Thermosynechococcus vestitus BP-1: one gene and its partner. The protein of the gene in region 1 binds, or shares a complex with, the protein of each later gene. Links are inferred from orthologs where the notes say so. Each region holds a gene or a part of one and is shown on either strand. Other genes may lie near its edges. The genes, in order: accB and accD.

The links.
Region 2: the proteins of accB (region 1) and accD are in contact, whole or in part, in a solved structure (PDB 8UXZ), measured with the Escherichia coli proteins. The link is inferred for Thermosynechococcus vestitus BP-1 from one-to-one orthologs.

The regions. Positions count from the first base shown.
Region 1 is NC_004113.1:1,342,346-1,349,525, reverse strand. The notes cover bases 2,604-5,391. They hold accB (acetyl-CoA carboxylase biotin carboxyl carrier protein), read right to left. Parts: upstream 4,347-5,391; coding sequence 3,861-4,346; downstream 2,604-3,860. Other genes in these bases: TLL_RS06550 (CRR6 family NdhI maturation factor), read left to right, coding at 5,361-5,391; TLL_RS06555 (NifU family protein), read left to right, coding at 5,090-5,332; TLL_RS13060 (hypothetical protein), read left to right, coding at 4,908-5,042; efp (elongation factor P), read right to left, coding at 4,352-4,909; ilvB (biosynthetic-type acetolactate synthase large subunit), read right to left, coding at 2,604-3,684. In the rest of the region: TLL_RS06585 (dihydrolipoamide acetyltransferase family protein), read left to right, coding at 1-55; TLL_RS06580 (energy-coupling factor ABC transporter ATP-binding protein), read left to right, coding at 59-706; TLL_RS06575 (glycoside hydrolase family 10 protein), read left to right, coding at 710-1,879; more of ilvB, read right to left, coding at 1,876-2,603; more of TLL_RS06550, read left to right, coding at 5,392-5,840; TLL_RS06545 (FGGY-family carbohydrate kinase), read left to right, coding at 5,844-7,127; TLL_RS06540 (DUF697 domain-containing protein), read right to left, coding at 7,081-7,180. UniProt on the Escherichia coli protein: This protein is a component of the acetyl coenzyme A carboxylase complex; first, biotin carboxylase catalyzes the carboxylation of the carrier protein and then the transcarboxylase transfers the carboxyl group to form malonyl-CoA.
Region 2 is NC_004113.1:1,716,025-1,723,229, reverse strand. Bases 1,759-4,571 are described here. They hold accD (acetyl-CoA carboxylase, carboxyltransferase subunit beta), read right to left. Parts: upstream 3,724-4,571; coding sequence 2,794-3,723; downstream 1,759-2,793. Other genes in these bases: rseP (RIP metalloprotease RseP), read left to right, coding at 3,960-4,571; TLL_RS08350 (serine/threonine phosphatase), read right to left, coding at 1,759-2,691. Also shown: TLL_RS08355 (CHAT domain-containing protein), read right to left, coding at 1-703; more of TLL_RS08350, read right to left, coding at 838-1,758; more of rseP, read left to right, coding at 4,572-5,066; nth (endonuclease III), read left to right, coding at 5,075-5,743; TLL_RS08330 (DNA adenine methylase), read right to left, coding at 6,159-7,073; TLL_RS08325 (PD-(D/E)XK nuclease superfamily protein), read right to left, coding at 7,075-7,205.

The DNA of each region.
Region 1 (7,180 bases):
CCTTCAGGATTTGGCGAAACTGATTGAAACCAATCCTCAAGCCCTGACGCTCTAAACAGTGACTGCCCTGCTGGAAATCAGAGATCTTCATTTTGGCTATGGGAGAACCCCCTCACTTCTGCGAGGGATTAATCTGAGGGTGACGGGGGGCGATCGCCTTGGCATCATTGGTGACAATGGTTCTGGCAAAACCACACTCCTCCTTCTCTGTGCGGCTGTTCTCAAGCCACAGCGGGGAACGATTACCTGCTTGGGGCAGTCAGTGGTGGCGGGACAGTTTCAACCGGCAGTGGGCGTCGTGCTGCAGCATCCAGCGGATCAGTTAATTGGGACGACTGTGGCTGAGGATGTTGCCTTTGGCCCTGAGAACTTAGGTTGTTCAGCCCTAGAAGTGCAGCAGCGAGTGCATCAAGCCTTGGCGATGACTGGAACTTTGCATTTGGCCAATCGCCTGCCCCATCAACTGTCGGGGGGAGAACAACGCATGGTGGCGATCGCGGGCATTTTGGCCATGCAGCCCAAGCTCATCCTCTACGATGAACCCACTGCCTTTTTAGACCAACGGAGTTGCCGCACCTTGATGGAGTTTCTCCAAACCAATGCCACTCCCGGTCTAGTGGTCAGCCATGACCTTGCGTTTTTACGCGCCGTCTGTACGCAGATTTTTCTCCTTGAGTCAGGACATCTGTGTCCCCTAGGGCTGTAGCCTATGCTGCGTCGTCGCCTTTGGTTGTTGTTCATTCTCTTCTGTTGGAGTTTGTGCTGGACAATTTGGCCTGTACAAGCACAAAACCCAAGGTGCATTCGTGGGGTTTGGCTGACCAAGAATGATTTCCCAATCCTGCGCGATCGCCCGCGGCTGGTGGCAGTCCTCAATGATCTACAGCGACTGAACTTCAACACCCTTTACCCCGTTGTCTGGAACTCCGGCTATGTCAGTTTCCCCAGTACTACCGCCAAGAATCTGGGAATTCAGCCCTTTGTGCTGCGGGGAATCCAAGACTACGATATTCTTGCCGAACTCACCCAGCAGGCCCACTGCCGTCATCTCTTAGTCATTCCCTGGTTTGAATTTGGCTTTATGGTGCCAGAGACCTCAGAACTTGCCCTTGCTCATCCGGAGTGGCTCACCCAGGCTATCGATGGTCAGACCACTCGCTTAACGGCGGCTGGGGAAGTGGCTTGGATGAATCCCTTTCATCCACAAGTACAAGAATTTCTCACCAATATTGTCCTTGAGGTCCTGCGGCAATATCCGGTGGATGGTGTGCAGTTTGATGATCATCTCAGTCTGCCCGTGGAGTTTGGCTACGACGACTACACCCGTGCCCTCTATGAGCAGGAAACCCAAAAGCCCGTTCCCGACAATCCCCGTGACCCGGACTGGATGCGCTGGCGTGCTGACAAACTCACTGCCTTTGTGCAAACGCTGCGGCAGCGGGTAAAGCAGGCATTTCCCAAGGCCATTTTTTCCCTCTCACCGACCACATTGCCAACCGCCTACCAAACATTTCTCCAAGACTGGCCGCAGTGGGTTGCCCTTGGACTCGTTGATGAAGTAATTGTGCAAGTCTATCGCTACAATCTCTCCAGCTTTGTGCAGCAGTTGATGCAGCCGGAGATCCTCCAGGCCCAAGCGAAAGTTCCCACTGCCGTTGGTGTCCTCACGGGGCTGCGTACCAACCCTGTACCCATTGAACTGGTGGATGCCAAGGTGGCGGCTGCCCTGCAAGCTGGGTTAGGAGTGTCCTTTTTCTCCCTTGAAACCCTGTGGCAACGGGGACCGGAGCCCCGCGATCGCCGCCAGAATACAATCCTCTTTCATTTTCGCCAGCCACTGCCACGGCGGCTCTTTAGCCAAGCTTGTCCAAGAATCTAGAGCTTGCTGCCACACTCTGGACAAAAGCGATGGGTTGAAATCGTCTTGGCTCCACAATTGGCACAGTAGACCAGTTCAGCAGCCTTTTCAAGAACCTTGGCTTCCGGCAGACCGAGCATTTGAGAGTTAGGCTTGCCGGGGGCAACCATTGGGTAGCAGTTTTCATCGCGGGTGACATGGGCATCCAGCAGTACTGGCCCATCGTAGGCCAAAACCTCTTGGACAATGGCATCCAAATCCTGGCGATCGCTCACCCGTAGCCCCTTAACCCCATAGGCCTCCGCCAATTTCACAAAATCGGGCATTCCCTCGGCCATATTGGAATGGGAATACCGCTCCTCATAAAAGGCCTGCTGCCACTGCCGCACCATTCCCTGCCAGAAGTTGTTAATAATGACAGTCTTGACAGCAATACCGTACTGAGCCAGTGTAGCCAGCTCTTGGGAATTCATCTGGAAACTGGCATCGCCACTAATACAAATCACCTGTTGATCCGGCAAAGCTACTTTGACCCCCATGGCCGCAGGCATACCAAAGCCCATTGTGCCCAAGCCCGCACTGGAGATCCAACGCCGAGGGCCATTTTTCAGGAATTGTGCTGCCCACATCTGGTGCTGACCCACATCAGTGGTGTAATAGGCATCGGGGGCGTGACGGCCAAAAGCGACAATCACCTCCTGCGGTGAGAGTTCACCACTGGGTTGGGGCACAATGAGGGGATAATCCTGCTTCCAGATAGTAATCCGCTCTAACCAGGCTTGGGTCTGAGGTTCAACCGCTTGACCACTGTCTTCAATGTGCTTGAGGAGCTGCTGCAGCACTGGTTTAACGCTGCCCACAATCGGCACATCAGGGACACGGTTTTTGCCCACCTCAGCAGGATCAATGTCAATGTGAATGACCTTAGCGCGGGAGGCAAACTCGTCCAGCTTACCGGTGACGCGATCGTCAAAGCGCGCCCCCACCGCAATCAGGAGATCGCATTCACTGACGGCAAAGTTGGCATAGGCGGTGCCATGCATCCCCAACATACCCACAGAGAGGGGATGGGATTCAGGAAAAGCCCCCTTCCCCATGAGTGTTGTGGTCACTGGAATCTGGAAGAGCTCGGCTAACTTGAGGACCTCCTCGTGAGCACCCGCTGTAATTGCCCCGCCCCCCACATAAAGCAACGGTCGCTTGGCCTCACGAATCAATTGGACCGCTTGGGCAATTTGACGGGCATTGCCGCGAATCGTGGGGCGATAGCCCCGCAGCTTCACCTGCCCCGGCTCGACCGGCTCATACTCACAGACCTCTAACCCCACATCCTTGGGAATATCCACAAGCACGGGTCCCGGTCGACCAGTGGTGGCAATGTAGATCGCCTCAGCAATGATCCGTGCCATGTCCTTAGCTGCACGCACCACGTAGGAGTGTTTAACAATGGGCAGCGTAATGCCAAAAATATCGGTTTCTTGAAAGGCATCGGTGCCAATGGCAGAGCGAGGTACCTGACCCGTGATCACCAGCAGTGGAATTGAATCCATGTGGGCTGTGGCAATGCCTGTAACTAAGTTTGTTGCCCCTGGTCCGGAAGTCGCAAAACACACCCCCACCTGACCTGTGGCACGGGCGTAGCCGTCAGCAGCATGGGCTGCCCCCTGTTCGTGGCGCACCAGAATGTGCTGAATGATGCCCTTGGACTCAGCACGGTAAAGTTCATCATAAATCGGTAAAATGGCCCCACCAGGATATCCAAAAATATGCTTAACACCGTGACGGCATAGGGTATCAATCAGAATGTATGCTCCAGTTGCTTGCACAGGCCAACCTCGTCAGGCAGTGGTGGTAGATATTTCTAAATTCTAATTTTTCAATTAGGGTCTCGGCAAGAGCGCAAAGGCTTGAAAGCATTGAATTCTTGGCCTTAAACTCCTCAATGCTTAACATATCTTTGCAATTAGTAGCTGCCTTGCTTTGCTGCAGGAACGAGGTTGATTTAGTTAGGCAAAATGCGCATTAAAGTTTGGCCATACTCAATTGGTTCAGCATTTTGCACCAGAATTTCCACCACTTGGCCATTGACTTCGGCTTCAATTTCGTTCATCAGCTTCATGGCTTCAATGATGCAAACCACTTGGCCTTTTTTGACTGTGTCACCCACTTCAACAAAGGGGGGTTCATCGGGAGCGGGGGCACGATAAAAGGTTCCGACCATTGGCGCCACAATATCTACGGTTTTGCGATTGGCAGGGGGTGGCGTTGGTTCCGGATCGGGGCTAAGGGCTGGAGGGGGCGCAGGGGTGGGCGTGACCGTGGATGCCGGAGCTGGAGCCACAACCACAGGGGCGCTGCCACTGATCTGCTCACGCTTGCGGAGTTGAAGTTCCAGTTCGCCACTTTTGAGGTTGAGTTCGGTGACGCTGGTTTGGTCAAACATTAATAGCAGTTCGCGTACTTGGTTGAGGTCAAGCTCCACACCCATTACTCCTATTCGCGGCCAAGATACGTATCTGAGCGAGTGTCAATGCGAATCCGCTCGCCGACGGAGATAAACAACGGTACCATGACTTGGGCACCCGTTTCGACAATGGCGGGTTTTGAGCCACCGGTGGCGGTATCTCCTTTAACTCCTGGATCGGTTTGCACCACTTCTAAAACAACGGAGTTGGGTAGCTCCACCTCAAGGACTTGCTCACCCCATTTGACGATATTGACCTCCATGCCTTCCTTAAGATACTTGGCGCGATCGCCCACTTGTGCGGGCGTGAGGCGAGCTTCCTCATAGCTTTCCATGTCCATAAAGACATAGTCTTCGCCATCTTTGTAGGTATGCTGCATGGTGCGTTTTTCAAGGGTGGCTTGGGGAACGGTCTCGCCGGCGCGGAAGGTGCGCTCAATCACGTTGCCTGTTTGCACATTCTTTAACTTTGTCCGTACAAAGGCGGAACCCTTACCGGGTTTGACGTGCAAAAACTCGACGACTCGCCAGACGGCACCATCCAGCTCAATACTTACACCGGGGCGAAAATCATTACTGGAAATCATGTCCTACCGTGCAGTTCACCAAGCTATTATTGTATCCTTGAGCGCTGCCGCTCCTAACACTGTTGAGCAGATTTCCCTAGAGGGGGATCCATTGGCACCCCTGGGAATTCCCAAAGGGCGATCGCTCCTGTAAATGCTACACTGAAAATCAACGTGAATGATAGGCCAAGGACAGTAACAATGGCTGCAACCCTGGAATTGAGTCAAGAAAACGTCGAAAAAGTCCTTGATGAACTCCGCCCCTATTTGATGGCCGATGGCGGCAATGTCGAACTCGTGGAAATTGAAGGGCCGGTGGTACGGCTGCGTTTACAGGGGGCTTGTGGTGCTTGCCCCAGCTCAACCATGACGCTGCGCATGGGCATTGAGCGCAAGTTAAAGGAATCCATTCCAGAGATTGCTGAAGTCCAGCAGGTTCTCTAAGTTACCGGCTGCTGGGGAGAGAGAGGGAGTGGCGATCGCAATCCAGTTAACCCCAGATCAAATTGATCGTCTGGACTTATCTCCCCTAGAACACGTGCTTGCCCCGCTGATTGCACAGCAGCAGCTTCTCGCTCATCATCAAGCGCTGCGTTTTACGATTAATTATCCGCGGCCAGTGGATGAGCCTGATTTAGAACTTTCGGAATTAGCACCGGTGCGCCTTTGGTTTATTCGTGCCGATGTGTGCTATCCCTGGCTACCCTACTTACTGGATTGGTCAGCCGGTGAACTGGTGCGTTATGGGGCGATGCTGGTGCCCCACGAATTTCATCCGCAGCAGGGGATTATCTTCAACCCCCAAGCCCTTGATATTTTTGTGATGGCCAAGGTGTTTACCCTTTGGCAATGGCTACAGAGACAGGGCTATCCTGCTGTTGAAAAAATTAAAGGCATGGCGGCGATGTTTGGCTATGAGCTCGATAGCGAGCTCTTTACGCTCCTTCAATAAGTGATGGGGCAAGCAGTCACCGCCCTAGGCATTGATTTTGGAACCTCGGGGGCGCGGGCGATCGCCATCGATCCTGAGGGCAATGTTCTGGCCACTGCCCGTCGGCCGCTGCACCAGCCGGATCGACCCCAAGAATGGGCAGCCACATTGCGGGCGTTGATTTTAGAAATGCCAAGCGCTATCCGTCGGCAAATTCGGCGGATTGCAATTGATGGGACCTCGAGCACCGTTTTCCTCTGTGATGCTCAGGGGCAGCCCTCCTCACCCGTCCTTTTGTACAACGACGATCGCGCCCAAGATCATCTTCAACGGTTGCGGCAGATTGTAGCCGCAGATCACCTTGTCCTTAGTGCCACCAGTAGTCTGGTCAAGTTGTTGTGGCTCCAGACCCACTATGCCACTGCCAATGTCGTTTTCCTACACCAAGCTGACTGGCTAGCCTTCTTACTTCACGGTCAACTGGGGATTTCCGACTGGCACAATGCCCTGAAGTTGGGCTATGACCCAGCAAAGGAAGCCTACCCCGACTGGTTCAGCCACCCCATACTTGCACCCTTGCAGCCCCTGCTGCCCCAGGTCGTTCCCCCGGGGACGGTTGTGGGAGAGGTGACAGCCACTGATTTAGGCTTGTCTCCAGAGTGTCAGGTGTGTGCGGGGACGACCGATAGCATTGCCGCCTTCTTGGCTAGTGGTGCCTCTGAGGTGGGTGAAGCGGTGACCTCCTTGGGCTCAACCCTTGTGCTGAAGCTTTTGAGTACCTCTAGGGTAGAGGATTTGACAGCAGGCATCTATAGTCATCGCTTGGGCGATCGCTGGCTAGTGGGGGGCGCGTCCAACTGCGGTGCGGCAATTTTAGCCCAGTTTTTTACCCCAGAGGAACTCGAACGCCTCAGTGTCCAAATAGATGTCAGTCAACCCACGGGTTTAGACTACTATCCCCTCCTCAAGCGGGGTGAGCGCTTTCCCATCAATGATCCTCACCTAGAGCCGCGCCTAGAACCCCGGCCCAACGACCCTCGCCTCTTTTTGCAGGGACTCCTTGAAAGTCTCAGTCGCATTGAAGCCCAAGGCTATGCCCAATTGCAGCGTTTGGGGGCCTCACCGCTGAAACAGGTCTGGACAGCGGGCGGGGGTGCCCGTAATCCAGCATGGTTAGCGCTGCGCCAGCAATACCTAGGGGTTCCGGTGGCCATTTCACCCCACACTGAGGCCGCCTATGGAACAGCGCGTCTGGCCCAACTCAACGGGGGTACAACTGCTCCTGAATTTCCAACTTCAGCCGATTGAGGATATGGCGCTGATCCAGTTGACTGAGGATTTGCTGAACAACCGTTTTTGGC
Region 2 (7,205 bases), 370 kb from region 1 along the record:
CAAGGCTGAGGAGCATGCCCTCTTGGGAAATACGCACCAGTCCTGATTCAGGGACGGCTACAACATTGACCTTGCCCCCCGGTGCTGTTAAGGTGCCGCTATTGATCACCTGATGTGCCATTAGGGTCAGGGAATGACCCGCATTAACCCTAAGGTTGCCTTCATTAATCAGGATGCCTTTATTGGCAAATTCAAAGCCGATCGGGAAGCCATTGAGTTGGCTGTAGGTGTTTGAACCGTTGAGATCAAAGACACCATTGCCAAAGTGCACGCGCTGCGCTGTTGAGGCATGAAATGCGGCTGGTAGATTCAACTGCGCATTTGGACCAAAGACAATACCCCCAGGATTGAGGAGATAGAGATTGCTGTTGCCCCCTGTCACTTGCAGTAAGCCATTGATATAGCTAGGGTGACCACTATTGACACCAGCAAGAATATTGCGGATTTGGGGGCTAGAAAGAAAGTTGGCAATTTGCCCCTGCTGGACATTGAAGTCGCGGAACAGGTGAAAAAGGTTTTGACCGTCGCCAGAGAGTTGTCCGCCGCCAATGTTGAACTGATTGTTGACGGTTTCTACCGTAGTGCCGGTGGTATTGGGAGCAGGTGTGATTTGCCCAAGTACCGGCGTGGCCAGCAGAGAAAGTACACTCGTAACGCTGATGAAACCGTGGCGGGCTACGGTCCTTAAGAATTGAGGAAGCATATAAATTCTTACAAAAGATAAATTTTTGTAAAAAAATCGAATGCCGAGGATAGTTTGATCCTCAAGAACAATGTTAGCAATGATCAAAGGGGTGTGCTACTTAACAAAGTGACTTCTTTCTGTTGACTTAAGAGTTAAAACAAAGCGCTGAGAACGGAGCGTAATTTGAAGCGGATCGCGATCGCCGTCAAGTTATCGTGGCCATTGACTTGGTTTCCCACATCAATCAGTTTATGGAGCGACTGACTGAGGGGAATGCTAAAGTCGAGCATTGGGAATAAGTGGCTAATAATATGGGTTTCAAGGCAACGATTATCGGATAGACCATCGGAGCAAAGTAAAATAAGGGTGTCTTCTTCAATCTCTAGGTCTGTGACTTCTGGGTGAATCGCCTCATTGTTGCGGGGTCCAAGGGCTTGGGTGAGTTGGTAGGCGTCGGGGCGGCCATAGGCAATTTGCGGTTCAAGTCCCTGTTGAATCAGACGTTGACCGACTTCATGATCTGTGGTGAGTTGTTGCAGTCCTTGGCGTTTGGTGAAGCGGTAGATGCGACTGTCGCCGACATGAGCAAGGCGAAGATGGTAATTATGAAGCAGGGCCATGACAAGTGTTGTACCCATGCGACCACTGCCCGTTTTTGCTTTTTGATCATTGGTGGCAAAAATGACCTCGTTGGCGCGGTAAATGGCGTTGCGTACCTCCTCAGCACTGGGCAGTTCTCCCTGCCACGGCCAAGTCTGCTCGAAGTATTCATGAACGGTTTTAGTGGCTAAGGAGCTAGCGACTTCTCCTTCGGCGTGGCCGCCCATGCCATCACAAAGCACATAAACCCCTTGAACCTCTAGTTGTTGACCGTTGGGGGTTATGCGCACCTGCTGCCGATGATTGATGAGATAGAAATCCTCGTTGTGGTGGCGATCGCGCCCAGTATCAGTGTGAGCAGCAACGTCCACTTGAACCAGTTGTCGTGGTAGGAGGGCAGTTGGTGCATCCTCAATAGCGGTGTGGTCCTCTTCTGCTGATTCTGGTGAGAGGCTGATGTCTGGCAGTTCATCAGTTAGATCGCCTGTACTTTCGCCTGTTTCCTCCTCAGACAGGGGTTCACTGCGCAAGGTGGAGGCAAGGGAGTCAAGCAACATCTGAATGTCTGAGATTTTCTCCAGAGGAGCCGTACTCAAGGAGACCAACAGGGGCATGAAAACAGCTTGGCGGCGACTAGAGGCATGGGCAAATAACTCTTGCCAGACGCTAACGAGGCTAGGGGGCGGCGTGGGTCGCTCAAAAGTTTCCCCTAAGGGCAAAGTGAAGTCCAGTTGATGCAGCCACAATTGAGCGTCTGGTTTGACGGCTAAGTTTCTGACTGTCAGCAAGGAATAATGGCAATGCCACGGTTCTAAAGTTTTCCAGAGGTCAATCATGTCCTCTAGGTACTGGAAGATCTGCTCATCGGCAATGTTGTCATCTTGCCAAACATCTTGCAAAGGGCGCGCAGTGTGATTGTAGTCGAGAATAATGCCATGGCAATAATTGACTGGTAAGTTGCTTGTGGAAACAGTATCTAGCCACGCATCGTGAATGGCTGGAATGGTTTCGGGGTAAACAAGGTGTAGGGCAAGGTAGGCGATCGCCACCGCGCTGAGGTCAGGGTATTGCGCTTGCAAATGGGGAATGACCACCGTAGGGTCAAGAATATTGAGTCCCTGTGCCCAGTCCTGAGCCGTTTCCCGAAGGTTTTCTAAGAGCGTCGGCTCCTCAGGCTGGAGATCCTGCACCAATTGAGGCAAGTCACAGGCGTAGCGGTAATCCCAGCGTTGGTAGCGGTGCTGTGGGTCAAAAAAGGCGGCAGCATTGGGAGGATTGGTGTCCTGCTCAAACACAGTTCCCTCAGAGGTGTGGTTGGGGGCAGCCAAAATGGGATGGTCAGGATAGGCAGGATAGAGGACGCCCCACCAAAGTTTGAGGTTTTGATCAGTTTGAGCGGTAGGCATTAGAGCACTGAGCCAGCAAAGACAGGACAGCGACGATCGGGTATCCCCTATTGTATAATCATCGCCCTGGGACAGACCTTTTCTACGTCTTGCTGCTGTTTTTTATGAGGATTCTTCAGCCATTGCCATCAAAGGGAATGATTTTGGCAACAAGGCTGAGGACATCCGACTTGGCACGGGTTGATGCAAACGGATTAATCGGGCCAAGGTTGACTTCAGTTGAGTGCGCGGCACAATCACATCAACAAAGCCACACTTTTGGACAAATTCGGCAGTTTGGAAGTCATCGGGGAGTTTTTCCCGCAGCGTTTGCTCAATGACCCGCCGCCCGGCAAAGGCGATCGTTGCTTTTGGCTCGGCAATAATAATATCCCCCAACATAGCAAAGCTAGCGGTCACGCCCCCAGCAGTGGGATGGGTCAAGATGGGAATATAGAGCAGACCAGCACTGCGATGACGCTCAAGGGCAGCAGCAGTTTTGGCCATTTGCATCAAGCTGAGCATCCCTTCCTGCATGCGAGCACCGCCAGAAGCACAGACAATCACTAAGGGAATATGCTCCCAAGTAGCTCGCTCAATTAGGCGGGTGATTTTTTCACCAACGACGCTGCCCATACTACCGCCCATGAAGGCAAAGTCCATCACCCCCAAGGCAACCGGCAGACCTTCGAGTTGGCCCAGCCCAGTTTGTACGGCATCCTTAAGTCCTGTTTTCTCTTGATATTCCCGCAGGCGATCGCTATAGGGCTTGCGATCCTTAAATTGCAGGGGGTCACAACTGACCAAATTTTCATCTAGGGGTCGCCATGTGTGGGGATCAATCAGCTGTTGGATCCGCTCACTGCTGCTGACGCGATGGTGATGGCCACACTCTGGACATACCAGTTGATGGCTATGTAGATCCTTGCTGTAGATCATGACGCCACAGGCTTCGCACTTTGTCCAGAGGCCATCGGCGATCTCCCGCTCTGGCTGCATGGGTGTCAAGGCGGTTTCTTTACGGCGATTTGCAAACCAATCAAATAAAGACATTCTAGAAAATTCCCTTTAACGTTGAGGTCTCAAATAGCGCGTTTGTATGGGTCTCTCCAAAGCGCATCCACTAAGAATAATTACTTATCATCCCACTTTGTTGCATTTTTGCAATATATCGCCCAGATTTGAGAAATGATGCAGGGGTCTGGGGAGAGATCACCGATCCAAGGGGAAGTTCGGTGTCACAATAAGAGGAAGTTAGCAGTTTGCAGCGTAGCACTGGGTTGAATCTTATGTCCATGGTTGCAGTCGTGGTGGCGATCGCCATCTTGGGAATCTTGATTTTTGTCCATGAGTGGGGGCACTTCATCGCTGCCCGCAGCCAAGGCATTCATGTCAACCGCTTTTCCATTGGTTTTGGCCCTATCCTCTGGAAATTTCAGGGCAAAGAGACTGAGTACGCCCTGCGCCTGATTCCTTTGGGGGGCTATGTGGGTTTTCCAGACGATGACCCCAATAGCGGCGTTCCCGCCAACGATCCCAATCTCCTAAGCAACCGTCCAATTTTGGATCGCGCCATTGTCATTAGCGCTGGGGTGATTGCCAATTTGGTCTTTGCCTATTTGCTACTGCTGGTGCAGGTGGGGGTCATGGGCATTAGTCAACCCACGTACCACGAGGGGGTGCTCATTCCTGCCCTTGTTCCTGAAAGTAGCCTTGTGGCCACCCAAGCGGGCATTCAGCCGGGGGACTTGGTTTTAGCGGTGGATGGCCAACCCTTGGGTGCCGATGCCAATAGCTTGCCAAACCTAATGCGAGCTATTCAGCAACATCCGCAGCAACCTCTGACACTGACGATTCAACGTCAAGGGCACATCCAAGAGATTACCGTCACCCCAGAGGTCAGTGAGGAGGGTCAAGCGCGGATTGGCGTTCAACTGGCGCCCCATGCGGACATTCACCGTGAACACACCTTCAACCCAATTAAATTAGTCACGGCAGCAGCGGCGGAGTTTCAGCGGGTGATTGTCCTAACCCTAGATGGCTTTCGGGAACTTTTCCAGCATTTTGATCAAGCGGCTCAACAAGTCTCTGGGCCAGTGGCGATCGTTGCAATGGGCGCAGATATTGCCCGTTCAAATGCTGAACAGCTCTTTACCTTTACCGCTTTGATCAGTGTTAACCTTGCGATTATCAACATTCTGCCCTTTCCAGCCCTTGATGGTGGTCAACTGCTGTTCTTGGTGGTAGAAGCGCTGCAGGGTCGTCCCTTACCTAATCGCATCCAAGAGGGCGTGATGCAAACAGGGCTGGTTCTCCTCCTCGGATTGGGAATGTTCCTGATTGTTCGCGACACCGTGAACCTCACGGGCTTGGGTTGGGTGCAGCAACTCTTTTAAGTCCACCTATGGCTATTACCCGTCGCCTCTGCGCCAAGCAACAACGGGCATTGGAAATTCTCACCCGCCTCAAGCGCCTCTATCCCCATGCTACCTGTAGCCTTAACTTTGAAAATCCGCTGCAATTGCTGGTGGCCACCATTCTCTCTGCCCAGTGCACCGATGAGCGGGTAAATCAAGTTACGCCGGCGCTGTTTGCCCGCTATCGCGATGCCGAAGACTTTGCGGCAGCCGACCTGGCAGAGTTGGAACAATACATCAAGTCCACTGGTTTCTATCGCAACAAAGCTCGCCATATTCAAGGCGCCTGTCGCCGCATTGTCGAGGTCTATGGGGGTCAAGTGCCCAAGGTAATGGAAGATTTGCTTTCCCTACCGGGAGTCGCTCGCAAAACGGCCAATGTGGTTCTTGCCCACGGTTATGGCATTTTAGGCGGCGTCACTGTGGATACCCATGTCAAGCGCTTGAGTCGGCGGCTGGGGCTTACCCAAGAAACCGATCCCGTAAAAATTGAGCGGGACTTAATGCGCCTGATCCCCCAGCCCGATTGGGAAAACTGGTCAATTCGCTTGATTTACCATGGCCGTGCAGTGTGCCAAGCCCGTCAACCCCAGTGCGAAAGCTGTGAGCTGATTGATTTGTGTGCTACGGGCAGGAAGCTAATACCAAAGCCATAGGGAGTTGTCGGGTAGCAGTGGGCATTACTGACCCCTAGCCCCCTAAGAACTGGACGTTCCAGTTTCCCAGTATCCGGCTCAAGCTTCCCAAAGCCCCTCTATTAGGAGAAGCCGGCTGTATGAACAGCCTTTACGATACTCATCTACAGCCTCTCTACCTTGCATGTAAGGCTGGTGACCGCACCAGTGGGTATACCCTTAAGCCTAGCTCCCTATCACCTGACACTGGTGAAGTTGCTTCCTCCTGACGGATTCAGCTTTAACCTTGCGGTTCGGGCTACATTGTCGGGAGGGGTTCATACCTGGTCGTTGCCAACCACGCATGCCTCCCTAGGCTACAGTTGGGGGAACAGCTGGTTCCATCCCAGTAGGTTGTACCGGTGGGACAATCATCTGGCTAGCTTTCGCGTTGCAATTAACCTCCGTTCTTGAGTATCTCCTTGACTGCTCCAGAAAGTAGCCGTGATTGCGTTAAATGCAATTGGACTGCTTGATTGACAGGATAATTTGTGATCACCAATTCTGTAATCTTGCCACGCCTTGCCCCATTGCAATTAATGGTACGATTAGCTAGAACTTCATCAATAGCGAAATGGGGAAACTTATACAGAGAGCGCACAATAGCAGTATCGGAATTGGAAACCGTGATGTAAACATTATTTTGGCTTAATGTAATACAAATATCCCGCAAGCGTTCCTGGTCTTGTAACCCAAAGCCATCGGCATAATAGGATGTAAAGTTCGAGGTTTGCGAAATTGGAACATAAGGTGGATCAAAATACACCCAATCGCCTGGTTTGGCTCTCTCTGTCACGGTATCAAATGGCGCGCAGAGGATTTCAACGTTTCGCAAGGCGTGTGACACTGCTAGAAGATTGTCTTTGTCTAGATATTTCGGTGCTTTATACCGTCCAAACGGCACATTAAACTTTCCCTGCCGATTGACTCGATATAAACCATTGTAGCCTGTTTTATTCAGATAAATCATCCTTGCTGCTCGTTCAGACAGGCTCAATTTCCAGGGATCTTTTGCGCGAATTTCGTAGTAGAAATCTTCGCTGTGTGGAAATTCTGATAAAAGAACGATCACTTCTGCAACACGATCACGAATCGCCAGATAAGTGTCTATGAGTTCAGCATTGATGTCTGATAGTATTGCGCGCCGAACCTGATTTTCCCTATAGAGACGAAAGAAGATTGCTCCACTTCCTACGAATGGCTCGTGATACGTATTGAAGTAAACCGGCTTGTGTTCTAACAGTGCATCTGCCAGTTGAGTCTTACCGCCAGCCCATTTCAAAAAAGGTCGTGGAACAGATAAGTCGCCCATTTTACAGTCCAAAATAGAGGCGCAACCAGTCTTCCAGTTCGTCAAACCAGACCACTTTGCCAGTGGACATCAAATAACCCCGCATATTAGTAGAAAAACCTTCGCCATCAATAACTACTATGCCTGGGATAG